Regions from separate parts of the Exiguobacterium sp. HSB13 genome, predicted to be linked through region 1. Evidence: predicted binding sites of a transcription regulator. Region 1 holds the regulator's gene; the other holds the start of a gene.
The links. The regulator Rex, encoded in region 1, represses fermentation and respiration genes when NADH is low (regulators of the CRP and FNR family bind a similar motif). The targets are predictions, from matches to a motif close to TTGTGAAATATTTCACAA.
Positions count from the first base shown of each region.

Region 2: ACZGCQ_RS15385 (formate/nitrite transporter family protein) is a predicted target of Rex. The motif match lies at 1,568-1,585, and genes of this name have one in related genera.

Region 1 is NZ_JBUZOM010000001.1:2,238,811-2,244,201, reverse strand. It holds gene ACZGCQ_RS11695 (hypothetical protein) at 1-181, opposite strand, end outside; gene ACZGCQ_RS11690 (ATP-binding cassette domain-containing protein) at 163-2,064, opposite strand; gene ACZGCQ_RS11685 (redox-sensing transcriptional repressor Rex) at 2,232-2,891, shown strand; gene ACZGCQ_RS11680 (twin-arginine translocase TatA/TatE family subunit) at 2,891-3,088, shown strand; gene tatC (twin-arginine translocase subunit TatC) at 3,096-3,875, shown strand; tRNA gene ACZGCQ_RS11670 (tRNA-Ala) at 3,981-4,056, shown strand; gene ACZGCQ_RS11665 (S8 family serine peptidase) at 4,281-5,391, shown strand, end outside.
Region 2 is NZ_JBUZOM010000004.1:107,294-112,684, forward strand. It holds gene ACZGCQ_RS15375 (YitT family protein) at 1-682, opposite strand, end outside; gene ACZGCQ_RS15380 (hypothetical protein) at 961-1,422, shown strand; gene ACZGCQ_RS15385 (formate/nitrite transporter family protein) at 1,606-2,442, shown strand; gene ACZGCQ_RS15390 (YkvA family protein) at 2,475-2,894, opposite strand; gene ACZGCQ_RS15395 (aminopeptidase) at 2,993-4,216, shown strand; gene murB (UDP-N-acetylmuramate dehydrogenase) at 4,272-5,183, opposite strand.

The sequences.
Region 1 (5,391 bases):
CGAGACCGATCATACAAGAAATCAGAAGAAACAAAGGAAGCGCAGCATTAAAAGCATCCGGTCGGATGAAGGTGGACACGTAGTCCGCATACATCGGTACGAAATAAAGAATGCCGGATAGCAGTCCTTGAATCAAGTTGATGAAAAAGCTTTTCGTCCGCATCAGTGTTGGTTCTCCCATCGTTCCATCAATTCGAGTAGATCAACATCAATTTGATCACGTTCTGCTGAAAGAGCCGTTGCTTTCGGAATATCATTGAAGACTTCTGGTTCACAGAGTAATTGTTCAATTTCCGCCGAACGCTGTTCGAGCCGTTCGATATCTTGTTCAAGCTGTTCGATTTGCTGACGGCGCTTGCGTTCTTCTTTCTGTGCTTCTTTATCGATCGTCTTCGACGCCGTGACCTTTGCGGCTTTTGCTTCCTCCGCTTCAAGACGAGCAATCTCTTCTTGCTCCGCCTTCTTCTCCGTGTAGTACGAATAATCACCGAGGTATTCCGTCACACCCGCTTCACTCATCTCAATGACGCGTGTCGCGATCCGGTCTATGAAGTAACGGTCGTGAGAGACGAATAACAGCGTTCCTTCGTAGTCGACGAGGGCGTTTTCAAGGACCATCTTCGAATCCAAATCCAAGTGGTTCGTCGGCTCATCGAGGACGAGGACGTTCGTCTTCCGTAGTTTCAGTTTTGCGAGTGCGAGACGTCCGCGTTCGCCACCGGATAACTCATGGACAATTTTGAAGACATCGTCGCCGCTAAACAAGAATTGTCCGAGGACAGAACGGACTTCTTGTTCACGCATCAATGGCCATTCGTTCCAAATCTCATCGATGACACGGTTCCGGTCATTGAGTTCCGCCTGCTCTTGATCGTAATATCCGATCGAGACGCCGGTTCCGAATCGGAAATCACCGAATAGGGGGCGTAAGCGACCGACGAGAACTTTCAAGAGCGTCGACTTTCCGATTCCGTTTGGTCCGACGAGTGCCAGTGATTCACCGCGTTGCAAGCGGAACGTGATGTCTTTTGAGACAGCTTCTTCGTAACCAATCGCCAGTTGATTGACTTGAAGAACATCGTTCCCGCTCTGTTTTTCAATCGGGAAGGACAGGACCGTGCTACGTTCATCCCCATCTGGTCGGTCGAGTCGGTCGACCTTCTCGAGCCGTTTCCGGACACTTTGGGCACGTTTTGTCGTCGTCGCCCGGGCGATGTTGCGTTGAATGAAGTCCTGCATCTTCGCGATTTCTTCTTGTTGCTGTTCGAACTGTTTCATTTCTTGATCGTACAAGGCCGCTTTTTGTTCCAAGTACTTCGTGTAGTTCCCGGTGAACTTACGACAGACATTGCGCGACAGCTCATAGACGACATTGACGACTTGGTCGAGGAAGTACCGGTCGTGTGAGACGATCAGGACGGCGCCACGATAACCGCCGAGGTAACTTTCGAGCCAAGCGAGTGTATCGATATCAAGGTGGTTGGTCGGCTCATCAAGAATGAGGAGCTCTGGTGCTTGCAGAAGCATCTTCGCTAAGGCGAGTCGTGTCCGTTGACCACCGGATAATGTCTGAATCCGGCGCGAGTAATCATCCGGATAAAAGCGCATGCCGTGCAGGACGGAGCGGATATTCGCTTCGAACTGATAACCACCGGCTTCTGAGAAGTCGTGTTGTGCTTGATCGTATGTCTTCAAGAGACGATCGTAAGCGACCGGGTCGTTCAAGATATGCTCCATGCCCATTTCGATTTCCATCCGGCGCAGTGTCCGTTCTTGTTCCTGTAGATGTTCAAAGACGGTCAGCATCTCGTTCCAGATCGTCTCATTCGATTCGAGACCACTGTCTTGTGCAAGATAACCGATTTTGACATCCTTGCCTTTCATGATGTCGCCCGAGTCATGACTGAGTTCACCAGCGATGATTTTGAGCAAGGTCGATTTACCGGCACCGTTTCGTCCGACGAGCGCAATCCGATCCCGCTCTTGTACTTCCAGTTTGATATTTTCTAAAATCGGCTCGACGCCGAATGATTTCGAGAGTTGATTGACTTGTAAGAGTATCATTTCCATCCATCCTTCCACCCTTTAGTCTATCACGAACAAAAGCGCGAGGTCCTGCGGAATATATTATTTGTGACTCTATGTGAAGTGGTTTACAATCAAGGAGAGTAGAAAGCTTTTTGCAAAGATTTGGGTGCCACGATGGATGTGGCCGAAGGGGGAACTGCAGGATGAATGGACCAGACACAAAAATTCCACAAGCGACAGCAAAACGGTTGCCGCTATATTATCGCTTCATCCAAAGTTTATACAATTCAGGCAAGCTCCGCGTCTCTTCTGCTGAGTTAAGCGAGGCGGTGAAGGTTGATTCAGCAACGATTCGTCGCGATTTTTCCTACTTTGGGGCATTAGGGAAGAAGGGGTATGGATATAACGTTCAACATCTCTTAACGTTTTTCCGCAAAACCTTGAATCAAGATGAGGTGACGAATGTTGCCTTAATCGGGGTCGGTCATCTCGGAACAGCGTTTGCAAATTATAACTTTTTAAAGAATAATAGTACTCGGATAGTCGTTGCGTTTGATGCGGACGAAGAGAAGGTCGGAACAACGACGCATGACGTTCCAATCTATCATGTTTCGGACATGAAAGAACAAATCGAAGCGAATCAGGTCGATGTTGCCATCTTGACGGTTCCATCGCAGTTCGCACAGTCAGTAGCGGATGAGTTAGTCGAGTATGGTGTGACAGGCATCCTGAACTTTACGCCAGCGCGGTTGAACGTGCCAGCGAGCGTCCGGGTCCATCACATCGATTTATCGATCGAGTTGCAGTCGTTAGTTTATTTCATGAAGCATTATTCGCAATCAGCTGAAGGAGTGAAATCATAATGGAAAACCTTATCCCGCTCACACTAGGTATCGGACCAGCGAGCATTGGATTAATCGCGGTCGTCGCGTTGATCATCTTCGGACCGAAGAAGTTACCAGAATTCGGACGCGCTGCGGGTCAGACATTGAAAGAGTTCAAGAATGCCACGAACGGCATCATGGACGACGATAAAAAGGACGAACCGAAAGAGAAGTGATTGAATCATGACGGTTGATCAAGAGCAAAGCATGACGTCGCACCTTGACGAACTGCGCAAGCGGATCGTCTGGTCGCTTATCATCGTCGTCGTCCTGTTCGCTGTCGCATTTCCGCTCGTCCGACCGCTCGTTCGCTTCTTGCAAGCGGACTTAAAAGAGCTCGGCATCGGTTTGAATGCCTTCAACGTCGCCGATCCTTTAATGTTGTATTTGAATCTTGCGTTCATCATTGCGCTGATTTTAGCGTCACCGTTCTGGATGTATCAACTCTGGGCATTCGTTCGACCAGGACTTTATGACAAGGAGCAAAAAGCGACATTGACGTATATTCCGGTCATCTTCTTTCTATTTTTGGCTGGCGTAGCCTTCTCGTATTTCTGGTTGCTTCCCTTCTTGCTTGAAGTCTCAACGGATCTCGGGAAAGAGCTCGGAATCGAACAAGTCATTGGAGTCGAGAACTACTTCAGTTTCTTAATCCGCTTGACGATGCCGTTTGGTCTTCTGTTCCAATTGCCGGTCGTGACGATGTTCCTGACACGTCTTGGTCTCGTGACGCCATATTTCATGCGAAAGAATCGGAAATATGCGTACTTTGCGCTGTTCGTCGTTGCGGCATTGATCGCACCGCCGGACGTGACGTCACACTTGATGATCTCGGTTCCATTGTTCGTTCTCTATGAGATCAGTATCTTGATTTCTGCGCGGACGTACAAAAAGGTCTTGATCCTCGAGCAACAGGCAGAGCTTGAACGACAGGCGGATTTGATGCGTGAATTGAATAAATGAATCGTGAATTCCTTCCGACGATTTTTGGAAGGGATTCTTTTTTGTGAAAGCGTTCTTTTTATATTGATAAAGCAGTTAGTGATGCGTATACTAAAGATAATTCATGGGGGCTTAGCTCAGCTGGGAGAGCGTTTGGCTGGCAGCCAAAAGGTCGTCGGTTCGATCCCGATAGTCTCCACCAATACCAAATATCCAACTCCTCGAGGCGTCGAGGAGTTTTTATTTTACTCCCAGTTAAATTCCTTAAAAATATAAAATGTCATGAAAAACAAATAAATTAAAAAAATAGACAGATATAAATTGTTTATTTCCATTAAATTCATTAAACTAAATATACAGAATTTTCGTTTAACTGTTTTATCAGTAGTACTACTATGGTTTTACAGAAAAGGGGAAAACGAACGCATGAAGAAGAAGATTGCACTTATGGCAGCCGTCTTAATGACGTCTTCCAATCTAGTCAGTGCGCAAGGTGCACTGTCGTCGCAAGACAAAGCAACGGGTCAAAAACCGCAAGCGCTCTCGCTGAAGAAATCGGGGCAAGAGAAGAACTACAAACAATCGGATAAAGTCCGTGTCGTCATCGAGATGGAAGAGAAGCCGGCGATTCAAATCGCCCAGGCTCAAAACAAGCGGTATAGCACATTGAGCAATGCCGAAAAAGAGTCGATCAAAGATCGCCTCGTCAACGTCCAAAAATCAGTCAAGTCAGCCATCGCTAAAAAGGCGATTCCCGTTACATATAAGGAAAGCTTCACAACCGTCATCAATGGATTCAGTGGTGAAGTCAAGTTCGGGGACATCGAAGACATTAAACAACTGAGCGGAGTCAAGAGCGTACATATCGCCCATGAATACGCGCGTCCGGAAGTTGCTAAAGGTGCAAAGCCAGACATGCTGTACAGCAAGGACATGGTCAATGCGAAGGAAACATGGCAGGACTATGGTTTTAAAGGGGAAGGAACGATCGTTGCCGTCATCGATACAGGAATCGATCCGTCGCATAAGGACATGGTCTTGAGCCCAGAGACGAAGATCGATTTGACTTCTTCAAAAGTCGATAGTGCGAAAGAAACAAAAGGCTTAAAAGGAAAGTACTTCACGGAAAAAGTACCGTATGGCTATAACTATGCCGATCACGATAGCGAAATCCGTGATTTAGGTGCGGGCGCATCGATGCACGGGATGCACGTCGCGGGTACGGTCGGAGCAAACGGCGATGAAGCAAACGGTGGTATCAAAGGGGTCGCACCGGAAACACAACTCCTCGCGATGAAAGTCTTCGGAAACGATCCAGGAATGCCATCGACATTCAGCGATATCTACATTAAAGCGATTGATGATGCGATTGCACTCGGAGCAGATGTCATCAACATGAGTCTCGGTTCGACGGCATCGTTCGTCAATGCAGATGATCCAGAACAACGCGCAATCGTCAACGCGATGAACAACGGCATCTTGTGTGCGATTTCTGCTGGTAACTCGGCATTCGCAGGTCATGGTGCAGGTAACCCGT
Region 2 (5,391 bases), on a different contig from region 1:
TGACGCCACGTCCGAGTTCTTTTGTGATGACTTCATTGATTTCATCTGCTTTCTCACAAATGATGATACATTGCTTAGAAGCAGAATAGAAGCTGTAAACCGTCTGAAGGGCTTTGGCGCGAACAAAGCTCATGATGAGAGCGTACATAACATGTTTAAGATCAAAGACCCACCATACTAGGATGTAGATGACAAGATCTTGCATCAGAAATATACGAGGAAGTGGCCAGTTATGAAAACGAGCAAAGAAAAACTTTCCAAGAATATCAAGCCCTCCAGTTGAAGCACCACCGAAGAAGATCAATGCCATTGCGAGACCAGAAACTAGACCAGCAAAGATAGAAGCGACGAGCGGATCATTTAGAGATTCCGGAACGATTTGAGTAGGGATCCAGTCAATTAAAAAGGAAGAAGCAATGACGATAATTCCAGATAAGAACATGAATCGTTTGCGCAGGAAACGGAAACCTAAAAGGAAGAGGGGAATGTTTAAGAGCAATTGCGTTAATCCGATTGGCGTGTGGAAGAGCTCTTGAATAATGAGCGTGATCCCCATGATACCACCTGATCCGATATCATTTGGAGATAGTAGTAGGCTGATGTAAAGGGAATACAGCAACGTACCAATGATTAAGAAACTGATTTTTTCAACTCTCTTTTTCTGTGGGTGTGTTGTAGTCATGGCAATATGATGAGTGACCTCATGCTCCTCCTTCTGTGAGTATCTGCCTGCAAGAGTACGCTCATATGCATAAAATTTCAACCCTTCTTATGAAAAAAAGATGAAAAAGGGTACGTTTTTTTAGGAAGGTGATGAAAATGAAGAAAATGTTATGGATTCTTGGTTGTATCTGCTTAGGAATACTAGTTGGAATTCGTCTTTTTGAACAACCCAACGAAAAAAATCAATCATCCATTTGGCATGATGGTGATCTTGTAGCGAGACAAGTGGGGGCCTCGATGACGAATACGGTAGCGGTTCGTCAACTAGCCGAACAACTTCCGTTCTCATCAGAATTAAAACAGGTAGATGTTGAAGGAGAATCGTTACGTCTTGCCTATGAAGTGACAGGAAAAGAGCGACAAGCTTGGATCGGTACCGATACTGGGACACTACAAGTGAATCAGGATTTTTTAAAGGCTCGATTATCTAAAGTTCTGATGCATCATACGCTTGTTTTATTTTCAACGATTCCTGATTTAACTGACCTGGAAATTCACTACACGGATCCGTATTCAGGTGCAGATTTTACGATGGACCGGAAAACATTCGACGCCTATACTCCGACCGATATCGAACGAGCTACTTCGTCTTCTAGACGCTTTAATCGTGTCGTCATTGATGGCTATGTGCTTGATGAATCAAGACGAAATACTTTCTTTGAACGCTTCGCATCACGACTACGAATTCAAACTAATTAGTTGTATAAAGCAAGAAAAGGCATTTTTCACAATCTCGACACAATGATATCGTTTACATCTCGTTCTTTTATAAAAACGATAAAACAGGTCTATTCAATACTTGAACATCTTTTAAGATGGAAGTATGATAATAAATGAACAAACATTGTGAAGTGTTGAACAAAAGAAAGAGAGGTTTCTACGATGAACGAGGTAGAAGCATTAGAAGGATTACGGAATAAAGCAATCAAGTCGACGCGCATGCTACAAATGCGTCCTCTCGAGTATTTAGTTCGTGCCATGCTAGCGGGGATTTTCATTGGATTTGCAATTATTTTTACCTTAAAAGCAATTAACGGTCTATATATGGCGGAGTCACCTGTTGCGACACTTGTCGGTGGACTGACCTTCGGAGTGGCACTTGTCTTGATCGTTTACGGTGGGGCAGAGCTGTTCACAGGAAATACGATGTATTTCACGACGGCGACGATGCGCGGCTATACGACGAAGATGGATACGATGAAGGTCTGGTTAATCTGTCTAATCGGAAATGGACTTGGAGGATTGGCGTTTGCGCTACTCTTTTCCCAAACAGGAATCATACAAGAGCTTGGTATGAACAATTGGTTGTTTGCGGTATCGGAAACGAAAATTCATCATACGACGTGGGAAATTTTCACGCGGGCAATCTTCTGTAACTGGATGGTCTGTTTAGCGATTTTCATTCCAAAGAATATGAAGAATGAGTTGGCGCAAATCATGATGATGATGGTACTTGTTGCAGTATTCTTCGCATCGGGATTTGATCATGTCATCGCCAATATGGCATTGTTCTCTATTGCATTAGTCGTACCACACCCGGATACGATCACATTTGCAGGAGCGATGCACAATCTGTTACCGGCTTTAGCTGGTAACATCATTGGTGGAGCAGTCTTCATGGGAATGATTTATACGTGGTTGAATAAAGAAAAACTAGAGGTGGATGAATCACGTCAATCTACGGCACCGGTTCATATCGCTTCGAAGCAAAACGCATAAAAAAGGGCAGCTGTTGCGACAGCTGCCTATTTTTATTCCATATGTTGAAAGCGATCGACGTCTGCTGCGAGTTCTTCATAGATCGTTTCGACGATTTGTGCGTCATCAAAGAGCCCGAGGACGTTATCGTCCGGTAAGGCGTCAACAGGAGACGTGAAGTACAGAACGGCCGTCAACAATAATTGTTCCTGTTCCGCATGCATTTCAAATTTTTTCTGATAGAGAGCACGAAGCATTTCAAGCAGTTGTTTTAATTGAAAATAAAGGACGAGTTCTGCCTCGCGTTCGATGTCCGAGCTTTCTGTAGACGCGATATCTTGCGTCAAGTGCGCAAGTCCGACTTCTGCTCGAACTAACAATTCTTGTTGTGCTTTTTCATCCCCAACGAGGTCGAGTGCCTGTCGGTGAAAATACGTATAAGCCGATTTAAAATCTCCGGGTGTAAATTCCATGGTGATGCCTCCTTCTATTCTCCTTCTAGTTTCGCCTTATTTCTTGCAAAATTGCAACTATTTCGTGAAAATAAAGATACAAGAAAGGGGATTACATAATGCCGACACAAGCAGAATTACAACAATACGCGTCTTTAGCCGTGCGTACTGGAATTAATCTACAACCAGGACAACAACTCGAGGTGCGTGCAGGAATCGAAAATTTGCCGCTCGTTCGTGAAATCACGCGTGTTGCCTACGAAGTAGGAGCTACGCAAGTATATGTACAATGGTCAGATGATGAGATGACGAAAATCCGTTATTTCGATGCACCGGAAGAGTCGTTTGATACGTTCCCGGATTGGTTAAAAGCACGTTACGACCAACTGGCAGAAGAAAAGACAGCGTTCTTATCGGTCGTCAGTGAAGATCCAGATTTATTGAATGGCGTTGATTCAAGTCGAATCGCACGTGCGAATAAAGCAGCCGGTGTCGCTCTCGCTAATTGGCGGAAGTTCGTCATGAGTGACAATGTCAGCTGGTGTGTCGTAGCAGCACCTTCTGAAAGCTGGGCGAAGAAAGTATTCCCTGATTCAAGTGAGCCAGTTGAAGAGCTCTGGTCAGCTATTTTAAAAGCAACACGTGCCGATCAAGCGGATCCGGTCGCTGCATGGGCGGATCACGATCAAAATCTGCGTTCAAAAGCAAAATTCCTGACAGAGAAGAAATACAAAACATTGCACTACACAGCCCCAGGAACAGAATTATCAATCGAATTACCAGAACGTCACGTTTGGTTAGGTGGCGGTGGTCCGAATGCAGATGGTGTTGATTTCATCGCGAATCTGCCGACAGAAGAAGTATTCACGTTACCGAAAAAGACAGGCGTCAACGGGCACGTCTCGAGCACAAAACCACTTAGCTATAGTGGGAACTTGATTGATGAGTTCACACTCTGGTTCGAGAACGGAAAAATCGTTAAAGCGGAAGCAAAACAGGGTCAAGAAGCACTAGATGACTTGATTTCACTTGATGAAGGTGCACGTTATCTCGGAGAAGTTGCGCTCGTACCGCACCGTTCGCCGATTTCTGACTCGGGTATCCTATTCTATAATACATTGTTTGATGAAAATGCTTCATGCCACTTAGCGATTGGTCGTGCGTACTCGACATGTCTCGAAAATGGTCCAAGCCTTTCAGCAGAAGAACTAGAAGCACAGGGTGCGAACGACTCGATGACGCATGTCGACTTCATGATTGGATCCGCGGATCTATCGATTGAAGGAGAACTTGCGGACGGAACGCGTGAATCAGTCATGCGTGACGGAAACTGGTCGATCTAAACGAACAAAAAGGTGAGTCCGAATACGGAGCTCACCTTTTTCGTAAAATGATTGATTATGCTTCTTCACCGATGATTTTCACTTCTGTCTCAAGTAAGATACCGAATTTTTCTTGAACGGTTTCTTGGACATGACGAATGAGCGCGATATAGTCGGATGCTGATGCATTCTCGACGTTGACGATGAAGCCAGCGTGTTTCTTCGACACTTCAGCGCCACCGATGCGTGTTCCCTGTAAGTTGCTATCTTGAATCAGTTTCCCTGCAAAATAGCCTTCTGGACGTTTAAAGACGCTACCACAAGAAGGATACTCGAGTGGTTGTTTCGTTTCTCGCTTATGCGTCAAATCATCCATGACTTCCTTGATTAGTGCTGGGTCACCCTCTGTTAAGGCAAACCGACCTTCGAGGATGATATATTCTTTCTTCGAGAAGCAACTTGTCCGGTATCCCAGTTCGAGTTCATCATGCGAAATGTTTAACAGTTCTCCTTGTCGTGTCAATACAGTAGCGCTATGGAGACAATCCTTAACTTCACCACCGTATGCTCCCGCATTCATGATCAATGCGCCACCAATCGTTCCTGGAATCCCACAAGCGAATTCAAGACCGCTGAGCTGATGCGCGTAAGCTACACGTGAAGCTTCGATGATTGCTGCGCCACTTTGAGCGACGAGTTCATGTCCTTCGACCGAGATATCGGTTAACTTCTCAAAGGAGAGGACAATGCCGCGGATGCCACCATCACGAACGACAAGATTCGATCCGTTTCCAAGCAACGTCAAGGGAATACCTTGTTCGTAAGCATATCGGACGACAAAAGCCGTTTCTTCATAAGAAGTTGGGATGATGAATAAATCCGCGATTCCTCCCATTTTAGTATACGTATGATATTTTAACGGTTCATTGATTAGTACGGACTCTTTTGAAATGCCTTCATACAGTCCCGTCATTACTTGTTCAGTCATTATGGTCTCAGTCCTTTTCGTGAATTCCTACCCAGCGCTCATGCGCTCAAAATATATTTTAACATTAATCGTGCGGTCGTTGTTCAACATACTGTTCCCAAAATACCGACTTATGCCGGGAATTGCAAGCACTAGGGAGTGAATGTCATCGATTAGTAATGAAAAATGTCACAGGGAAAGCAGGATCAGGAAGAGGAATGAAGCGAAA